DNA from 3 places in the Vibrio sp. HB236076 genome. Region 3 is predicted to be linked to each of the others. Evidence: predicted binding sites of a transcription regulator. Region 3 holds the regulator's gene; each other region holds the start of a gene.
What was found. Region 3 encodes PurR, which represses purine synthesis genes. Its sites were predicted from a motif close to TNANGNAAACGTTTNCNTNA; they were not measured.
Positions count from the first base shown of each region.

Region 1: the regulator PurR is predicted to act here: its motif matches at 1,410-1,429, upstream of purM (phosphoribosylformylglycinamidine cyclo-ligase).
Region 2: the regulator PurR is predicted to act here: its motif matches at 1,356-1,375, upstream of glyA (serine hydroxymethyltransferase).

Region 1 covers NZ_CP162601.1:1,009,663-1,012,948, reverse strand. Annotated here, with positions in the region: gene AB0763_RS04485 (uracil-xanthine permease family protein) at 1-586, shown strand, start outside; gene upp (uracil phosphoribosyltransferase) at 697-1,323, opposite strand; gene purM (phosphoribosylformylglycinamidine cyclo-ligase) at 1,490-2,530, shown strand; gene purN (phosphoribosylglycinamide formyltransferase) at 2,590-3,252, shown strand.
Region 2 covers NZ_CP162601.1:2,297,498-2,300,783, forward strand. Annotated here, with positions in the region: gene glyA (serine hydroxymethyltransferase) at 54-1,304, opposite strand; gene AB0763_RS10065 (YitT family protein) at 1,632-2,231, shown strand; gene gmhB (D-glycero-beta-D-manno-heptose 1,7-bisphosphate 7-phosphatase) at 2,454-3,002, opposite strand; gene metN (methionine ABC transporter ATP-binding protein MetN) at 3,230-3,286, shown strand, end outside.
Region 3 covers NZ_CP162601.1:1,333,550-1,336,835, forward strand. Annotated here, with positions in the region: gene AB0763_RS05845 (DUF2007 domain-containing protein) at 1-91, opposite strand, end outside; gene AB0763_RS05850 (TfoX/Sxy family DNA transformation protein) at 240-827, opposite strand; cyclic di-GMP riboswitch class I at 1,134-1,233, opposite strand; gene purR (HTH-type transcriptional repressor PurR) at 1,394-2,398, opposite strand; gene elyC (envelope biogenesis factor ElyC) at 2,691-3,286, opposite strand, start outside.

The sequences.
Region 1 (3,286 bases), 320 kb from region 3:
TATGATCCCGGTTGCCATTGCCCCTGCGGTAGAACACGTTGGCGACATGTTGGCGATTTCTCAAGTCACCAATAAAGACTACCTAAAAAAGCCCGGCTTACACCGCACCTTATCCGGTGATGGCGTGGCGACGATGGCGGCAGCCTGTTTGGGAGCCCCACCGAATACCACTTACAGCGAAGTGACCGGTGCAGTGATGCTCACCAAAGCGTTTAACCCTGTGATCATGACATGGGCAGCGGTCAGTGCCATTGTCTTGGCACTCGTGGCTAAGTTAGGTGCATTACTGCAAACCATTCCGGTGCCTGTCATGGGCGGTATTATGATTTTACTGTTTGGCTCCATTGCCACCGTTGGCCTCAATACATTAATAAAAAATCAAGTCGATCTCTCTAAATCCAGGAATTTAGTCATTGTCGGGGTGACCTTGGTGTTTGGCTTAGGGGGGATGGCTTTCGGCATTGGTGAGTTTAGTCTGCAAGGGGTAAGCTTATGTGGCATTGTGGCGATTTTACTCAATCAGATCTTGCCACGAGATATCGGTGACAATCACATTGCTGATACGGTTCCAAATCAAGACCGCTAGCAAGCACAAATATTGAATAAAAAAACCGCCGTATCAATCGCGGCGGTTTTTTCTTAACACAGCGAGATTGTCTTAAATAACAACCCCTTCAATCGCTCAGTGAGAAAGGATCACTTAGTACCAAAGATCTTATCGCCCGCATCACCAAGACCGGGAACGATATACCCTTGCTCGTTGAGCTTGCTATCGATAGCCGCGGTATACAACTCGATGTCTGGGTGAGCTTTTTCAAGTGCTTCGATCCCTTCCGGCGCCGCCACAAGCACCAATACCTTGATAGATTGACATCCTTGCTCTTTTAATAGATCGATCGTCGCAATCATAGAGCCGCCAGTTGCCAACATAGGATCAACAACCAGGGCAATACGCTCATCAATATTGGATGCCAATTTATTAAAGTAAGGGACCGGCTCGAGTGTCTCTTCGTCGCGGTAAACCCCAACAACACTGATCCTAGCGCTTGGCATATGCTCTAACACGCCATCCATCATGCCCAAGCCAGCGCGCAAAATCGGTACCACTGTCACTTTTTTGCCTTTGATTTGATCGACTTCCACCGGGCCATTCCAACCATCAATGGTCACTTTTTCCATTTCAAAATCAGAGGTGGCTTCATAAGTGAGCAAACTGCCAACTTCGGTCGCTAATTCGCGAAAACGCTTGGTACTAATATCCCCTTCACGCAACAAGCCCACCTTGTGCTTCACTAATGGGTGCATCACTTCTACAACTTTCATGTCCATCTCCAGCAAAAATAAAATAAACTTTCAGATTATATAGGAAAAAAAGGGAAATTACTTGACTAATTCAAGGATAAAAAAAACAGCGCAAACGTTTGCTCTTTCTCTTTAAGCCCTGTTAGAATAACGCCGTTTTCATCTCTAACAAAACCGAGGAAAGCCTGTGAGTGGTAATAACTCTTCTCTTAGCTACAAAGATGCTGGTGTTGATATCGATGCAGGAAATGCATTAGTCGATAAGATCAAAGGCGCGGTCAAAAAAACCCGTCGTCCTGAAGTAATGGGGGGTTTAGGTGGCTTTGGTGCCCTGTGTGAATTGCCAACTAAATACAAACACCCTGTGTTAGTGTCTGGTACCGACGGCGTCGGCACCAAGTTGCGTTTAGCACTCGATCTTAATAAACACGATACGATCGGCATCGATTTAGTGGCCATGTGTGTCAACGATTTAATTGTTCAAGGCGCTGAACCGCTCTTTTTCCTCGACTATTATGCAACAGGCAAATTAGATGTCGATACGGCTGCTCAAGTGGTGACCGGAATTGCTGAGGGTTGCTTACAATCTGGTTGTGCACTGATCGGCGGTGAAACGGCAGAAATGCCTGGCATGTACGAAGGCGATGATTATGACGTCGCCGGGTTTTGTGTTGGGGTTGTCGAAAAAGCCGATATCATTGACGGCACTAAGGTCGCAGCAGGTGACGCTTTAATTGCCGTTGGCTCTAGTGGTCCTCACTCTAATGGCTACTCACTGATTCGCAAGATTCTCGAAGTATCAGGCGCGGACAAAAATGAGAAACTCGGCGATAAAACCATCGCAGAACTGCTGTTAGAACCGACTAAAATTTACATCAAATCTGCACTGGAATTGATTGAAAAGCACGACATTCACGCCATCTCACACATCACAGGTGGGGGTTTCTGGGAAAACATTCCTCGTGTATTGCCCGCCGGTACACAAGCGGTGATCCAAGGTGACAGTTGGCAATGGCCAGCCATCTTTAGCTGGTTACAAGAAAAAGGCAATGTCACGGAGCACGAAATGTACCGCACCTTTAACTGCGGTGTCGGCCTGGTGATTGCACTCCCACAAGAGCAAGCTGAAGACGCCGTCGCATTACTCAACAACGCCGGTGAAAACGCGTGGGTATTGGGCCATATTGCGGAAGCGAAAGCCGACCAAGCGCAAGTTGTTATTCAATAATTCACTTTTAAAGAGGGAGCACTCTTCCCTCTTTTTTATCAAATAAGCAAAATTGTGTTATGACCTCCCCTTCAACTTCAAACAATATCGTCGTGCTCATTTCAGGCAGCGGCAGCAATCTTCAAGCTATTATCGACGCTTGCGAGTCCGGATATATTAACGGCCAAATCAGCGCCGTGATCGCCAACAAGGGCGATGCTTTTGGTCTGACTCGAGCTGAGCGTCATGGCATTGCGTCGGTTCACCTTGATCACAATGACTATCAAGAGCGAGCTCATTACGATCAAGCCTTGATTGCAACCATTGACCAATACCAACCTGATGCCGTTATTCTTGCCGGCTTTATGCGGATTTTAACCAAAGACTTTGTACAACACTATCAAGGTAAATTACTTAATATTCACCCCTCCTTGTTGCCTAAGTATCCAGGATTGCACACACATCAACGCGCAATCGATAACCAAGATAAAGAACATGGCACCAGTGTGCACTTTGTGACTGAAGAGCTTGATGGGGGCCCGGTTATTTTACAAGCCAAAGTCCCGGTTTATGCCGAGGATACTGCCGAGCAACTCGCCGCTCGCGTCCTACACCAAGAGCACAAGATTTACCCTTTGGTGACGCAGTGGTTATTGTCGGGGCGTTTAAGCATGAAAGACAATCAAGCTTGGCTAGATGGTCAGTGCCTAGGCCCTCATGGCTACGCCGCCGAGCAAGATTGATAGCCATTGAAATCTCAAAAAAAATGACGGCGTG
Region 2 (3,286 bases), 960 kb from region 3:
AAAAAAAGCCTTACGACTACCGCAAGGCTTTTTCTGTTTATCAAATCAAACGATTATGCGTAAACAGGTAGACGCTGACAAATTTCAAGCACTTTCGCTTTCGTCGTTTCTAGGACTTGCTGGTTGTCAGTGTTGTCAAGAACATCACACATCCAATCAGCAAGGTTTTTCGCATCTTCAGTGTTAAAACCGCGACGAGTGATGGCAGGTGTACCAACACGGATACCTGAAGTAACAAACGGGCTGCGAGGGTCATTCGGTACTGAGTTTTTGTTGACCGTAATGTTTGCCGCGCCGAGGGCTGCATCCGCTTCTTTACCCGTGATGCCTTTGTCGATCAGATCAACCAAGAACAAGTGGTTTTCAGTGCTGTTTGAGACAATTTTGTAACCACGCTCTTGGAATTGAGCAACCATAGCTTTGGCATTATCAACCACGCGAGCTTGATAGGCTTTAAACTCAGGCTCCATCGCCTCTTTAAATGCCACCGCTTTACCGGCGATAACGTGCATCAAAGGACCGCCCTGACCACCAGGGAAAACCGCTGAATTCAATTTCTTGTACATCTCTTCACCGGCATTCGACAAGATCAAGCCACCGCGAGGACCAGCCAAGGTTTTGTGTGTGGTTGTCGTAACAACGTGAGCATAAGGCACAGGCGTTGGGTAGACGCCTGCCGCAATTAAACCGGCAACGTGAGCCATATCGACGAAGAAATACGCACCGACTTTGTCAGCGATTTCTCTCATTTTCTTCCAATCGACAATTTGAGAGTAAGCTGAGAAACCACCAATAATCATTTTTGGCTTGTGCTCAAGCGCTAAGGCTTCCATCTCTTCATAGTTGATTTGGCCTTGCTCATCAATACCGTAAGGGATGACGTTGTAGTGCTTACCAGAGAAGTTAACCGGCGAACCGTGAGTCAAGTGACCACCGTGTGCCAAGCTCATACCCAACACGGTATCGCCTGGGTTAAGCAATGCCATATAAACGGCGCTGTTGGCTTGTGAGCCAGAGTGAGGTTGAACATTCGCGTATTCACAACCGAACAACTGACAGGCGCGGTCAATGGCCAAGGCTTCCACTTTGTCAACGTACTCACAACCGCCGTAATAACGCTTACCAGGGTAACCTTCTGCGTATTTATTGGTCAGTTGAGAACCTTGTGCTTCCATGACTCGTGGGCTGGTGTAGTTTTCAGAAGCGATCAACTCAATGTGCTCTTCCTGACGAAGGGTTTCTTCCTCAATAGCAGCAAAAAGATCGGCATCATAATCGGCAATGTTCATGTCGCGCTTAAGCATCTGTATCTCCTGACTCAGATATGACTAATGTATAAAATAGGCACAGCAACCAAAAGCAAACGTTTTCGTTGCGATAATGGCGCGCATTTTACATAAATTACTCAGCGGCATAAAGGATAAAAAACACTTTTTATTATGCGATTTCTTCATATCCGTTTTCAGAGGCATTCATGATCAAAAAAAGGCAGCCATCTTGTGTCAACTTTCTGATTTACACTTTGTAAAGTGTCCTAGACATAGGTGTACCGCAAATTCTTCATGGCGGCTACCTCTATCTACGTCTTTTTAATAATATGAGCTCAAATTTTTCAACCTCAATATGAAAAGATGGAAAAACACACCCGAAATGAAGACTATATCGCCATGTTGACTGGCTGTCTTTTGGTCACACAAGGTTTGTTCTTTTTACAGTCAGCCAACTTACTGACTGGCGGCACCGCAGGTTTAGCCCTACTGATGACTCATGTGTTGCCCGTGTCATTCGGCACCGTATACTTTTTGGTCAACTTGCCTTTTTACTGGATGGCGTGGCAGCGCTTTGGGCGTCGATTTGCTTTTAACAGTCTATTGTGTGGCGCTTTGGTGTCTCTGATGAGTGAGTGGATCCCGACGTGGTTGCACTTAGATCAGCTTCATCAAGGGTATTGCGCCTTGGCCGGTGGTCTGCTGATGGGGATTGGTATGCTTATCTTATTTCGCCACCGTGCCAGTCTGGGGGGGTTTAATGTTTTGTGCCTTATGATTCAAGATCGCTTTGGTTTGTCAGTGGGAAAATCACAAGTCATCATCGATGCCGGCATTTTGATTGCTTCGGGATTTTTTATCGCGCCAATGCAATTAGCCATGTCAGTGTTTGGCGTGGTGATCCTCAATGCCGTTCTCGCTATGAATCACAAGCCCAAGCGCTATACAGTCAACTACAGTTAACCCGCATCGCGATGGGTTTGACTTTATAACGGCACCCCGTGGCCAACGATTCATTCTCAAAACAACATTTCACCCTCAAAACAACATGGCCTTTTACTGCTCTGCGTAAAAGGCCATGGCTGAAGTGCTAGATGTATTGCTACTGTCGTTCGACATGGCTTGGCGCTAGGTCGACGCAAAACCGTTCATTGAGGGGCTTGTTCCCTCTGATGACTGACGTCACTAGGCTAGCAAACTAGGAACATCTGCAATAGAGTCTACGACGTGATCGGCTAATGCCATCCCCTCTTCTGTCACAGCTTTGCCAGAGCGCACTAAGACTTTTGTTCCGACCCCAGCCGCCAGAGCCGCTTGCAAGTCTTGTGCTTTATCGCCAACCATGACGGAACGCGCCATATCAATTTTCAAGAAATCGCGTGCAGAAAGAAACATACCGGGTTTTGGCTTACGACAATCACAATCTTGTTTATACTCGCCGATACCATGCTCTGGATGATGAGGGCAATAATAAAAGCCATCAAACTCCACGCCGTGATCAACAAAGTTCCAATCCATCCACTGAGTTAAATCTAAAAAGCGCTCTTCTGAGAATAAGTGACGCGCAATACCGGATTGATTGGTCACTAACACCAATAAATAGCCTTGCTGCTTTAACGCTTTCGTCGCCTCAAAAACACCGTCAATAAACTCAAAATCGTGTTCGTCGTGTACGTAACCGTGATCGCGATTAATCACCCCATCTCGGTCTAGGAATATAGCGGGTTTAGCCAAAACATGTCTCTCTTGCTTTCGATACCAGGCTGTATTATCGCACGCTTTAGACTCACCATCACTAGCAAATTGAATTTAGACGTCTAGACGTAAAAATAGCTATTGACTTCTTTCAGTAGAATCCCTAGCATCAGCATCTCACAGGCCGTATTCCCTGTACCCTGGATAAGTCGCAACCCGATTTATCAACATTTTCGCTTTGGATTGATTCCGTGCAAGGTCAATAAATGATAGAAATTAATCATGTGAATAAGGTGTTCTCTTTAGGTAATAAAGATATTCAC
Region 3 (3,286 bases):
GTAAAAAGACTTGGCAGTCAATAGAGTGAGATTGCAAGTAGTGACAAAGTATTTCTATTTCAATTGGGTTAGCTAAACTGATTAATTTCATCTCAATGCTCTTTTTGTTTACTGGTACACATAATTAATAAGTAGCACAGTGTGGTATGAATGTTAACCCAGTCGTGTTGGCAGGAAGAAATAAAAAACGTATTTGCAGTAAAAAGAGCACTCTAATACTGAATTAGAGTGCTTTGGATTTAATTTAAATGAGCCAGTAGCTCTTCACGTCTTGATTGAGGGATGACGCTCCAATGCTTACCTTCTATCGCGCCTTCTAAGGCCCATAAAAGTTCAACAGTGACCTCTTCGTTGAAAGCGCGGATAGCTTTGAAGGCTTCAAGTGAACCGCGTTGTTTTAACGCTTCGACGGACTCGATTCCCGCTCTTTTCAACATTCTCTCGGTGCCAAGACGCAAGTTAGGTAAATCTTTTAAACGATCTACATGTTCGCGCTGTTGATGCACTTTGTCTGCGCGAGCTTGTGTGAGGGCTTCTTGTGCTAACTCAAAGATAGTGTCAGTTGATTGCCATTGTTCATTTTTGACAGCAAAGTACTTTGTTACAACAGGAAAGCCGCGTTTGTGATAAACATAAGGAGACATTCCTTGTTTGGTGAATAATTTGGCTTTTTGTTTATCAGCGCGTATGTGTAACTCGTCTTTTACCACGAGAGCAAACATGATGTCGCCAGAAAAAATACCAAATCCACCAAACATGGACCTTGATTTTATGTTTCCAAGTGGCTCAAATAGTTTCATTGAGTCTTTGAGTATCGGTTTATCCATGATTCTCTATTCTCGGTGTATAAAAATTAATGCCACTCTATACCCAAAGGTAGCAATAGAATCTGCGATTGAACCTCAAGCCATCGGTAACAGGTGCAACAAGAAAGATGATAAAAAGTATATAATTGACAAACTCAATACCATTTATTGTCATTGACTCTCCGTCGCACAATAGAAGACTTAATGAGATATCAAGGCAGAGACAGTTAGTCACCATTCCAATATGGCTTTTGCAGGCGTGAGATTATCGCATGTAAGTAGAAGAAAGATGTCATTGAAACGTAAAGATTTTTCTTGTTACTTAACTTCGGTAACCCCGCTACCTGTCACCTAAACTAAAGAGTAAAGGTGCTTAAGGCCGGAAGCTTTGCGTCCCATTCTTTCAAATGGTTTGCCTTTTTCGTGACACACTAAGAATACGAAATTCTCAACGAGAAGGTTTAGTTCGTGCCACAAAATGTGATACTAGTTCAAGTATAGAATGCGTTGGCGAAAAAGCGAGTTATGGATAAGGTTTTTTATGAATATCCTCTGATTTCATATGGTTAAAATCAGAGGATAAGACGTTAATTGATTTTTTTTACCGATTGACGCGTCACGATCTCTGGGTGCATCTCAAATACGCGACGCTCGTTTTGTTTGTTTTTAATTCTGGCCATCAGAATTTCAAACGCATTTTTACCGACACGGCGTTTGGGTTGGTGAACGGTTGTCAGTGGTGGTGAAAAGTATTCTGCTAATTCGATGTTGTCATAACCGATAACGGAGATATCTTCCGGTACTTTAAGACCATTTTGTTGTAAACGGCTTATAAGCCCAAGTGCCATAGTGTCATTAAAACAGAATACCGCCGTTGGCTTTTCCTTCATGGCAATAATTTTGTCGGCCGCTAGCACCGCGGTATCACATTCAAAATTGCCTTCTAAAATCCAGTTTTCATTGACAGTGAGGTTTGCTTGCGCCATGGCACGCCTAAAACCTACAATGCGCTCTTTACAAGCCAGTTTTTCAAAGTGACCACTTAAACAGGCAATTTGAGTATGCCCATTATCAATGAGGTATTTAGTGGCAAGGTAGCCGCCTTCTTCCGAGTTGTCGATAATTTTGTCAACCTGTGGGTTTTCCGGTCCCCAGTCCATGATCACTTTAGGTATGTCTTTGTGGCGATCTAACATGTCGTTCAATTCATCGGTTAAATCAGAACACATGACTAAAATACCATCAACGCGTTTCTCTGCTAGCATACGGATATAATCGCGTTGTTTTTCGTAAATGCCACCGGTGTTACACAAAATTAAGGTATAACCTTGACGGTAACAATAACTTTCCACACCATCGATGACTTCAGAAAAGAACAGGTTGGTAGATTGAGTGACCAACATACCGATGGTACGAGTTGTGTTGCATTTCAAGCTGCGAGCGACTGCACTTGGCGCATAATTTAACTCATCAACGGCCTTCATGACCTTTTCTTGCGTTCCTTCAGCAACAAAACGTGTTTTATTAATCACGTGGGAAACCGTGGTGGTTGAAACTCCGGCTAAGCGGGCAACGTCTTTAATGGTGGCCATAGGGTATCCTAATTATTATGTGTTAGAGACGCAAAACTGGCGTTTACAGTACGCGTAGGTATGTCAAATACTGCCTTTCAATACTTATTTTGTTTCATAGCAATCGTTTGCTTTGTTTTTTATCGATAATTGGTTTTGTCGATAATCGGTCAAAGCAAGTCACAGTGTATTGAGAGTCATCGAGACAGATAAAGAAAGTAAAACGTCAGTTGAAAAGCGGCAAATTATGATTAAATTTTACCGCTTTGTCTAGTCAGTGCTGATTAAAAAGCACCTTGTTCATAGAATGGTATTATAGCTCAGTTTGGCTGGCTTCGATGGTTTCTTGGTTGTGAGGCAATAAAAATTGACGCAACTGAATCCACCACAAGCCAAGCTGTTCATGCCAAAACAACTCGGTTTGTTCTAAGTAACGGCTACTGGGTAAATATCGAGTCCAAAATTGTTGTGTCTGGCGATTGGCTAAATAGTTTGTTGGTGCGGGTAGCGGAGTTAAACCGGCATTAGTGAACTCTTTCATTGCACGAGGCATATGACTCGCTGATGTGACAAGGACTAATCGCTGAGTACCCACAAATGCCGCGGCTTGTCGAGCTTCTTCCCATGTGTCTTTGGCCGTTTCTAATAATATGATGTCGCTTTTATTTACGCCGAGGGCGAGAGCGACTTTGGCCATCATGCGCGCGTGACTAATACTGGTGCCACCCGCATAGCCGGACAAAATCATTTTAGAGCCAGGATACATACGCCAAATACGGATGCCCTCTGTCAAGCGCATCAGTGCGGTTCGACTCAATTGAGATGTCGGTGGTAAACGATCATCAGTGATATGGCTGTTGCCAAGGACCATAACGTAGTCGACATTACCGGTGACCGGTAAAAACGCTG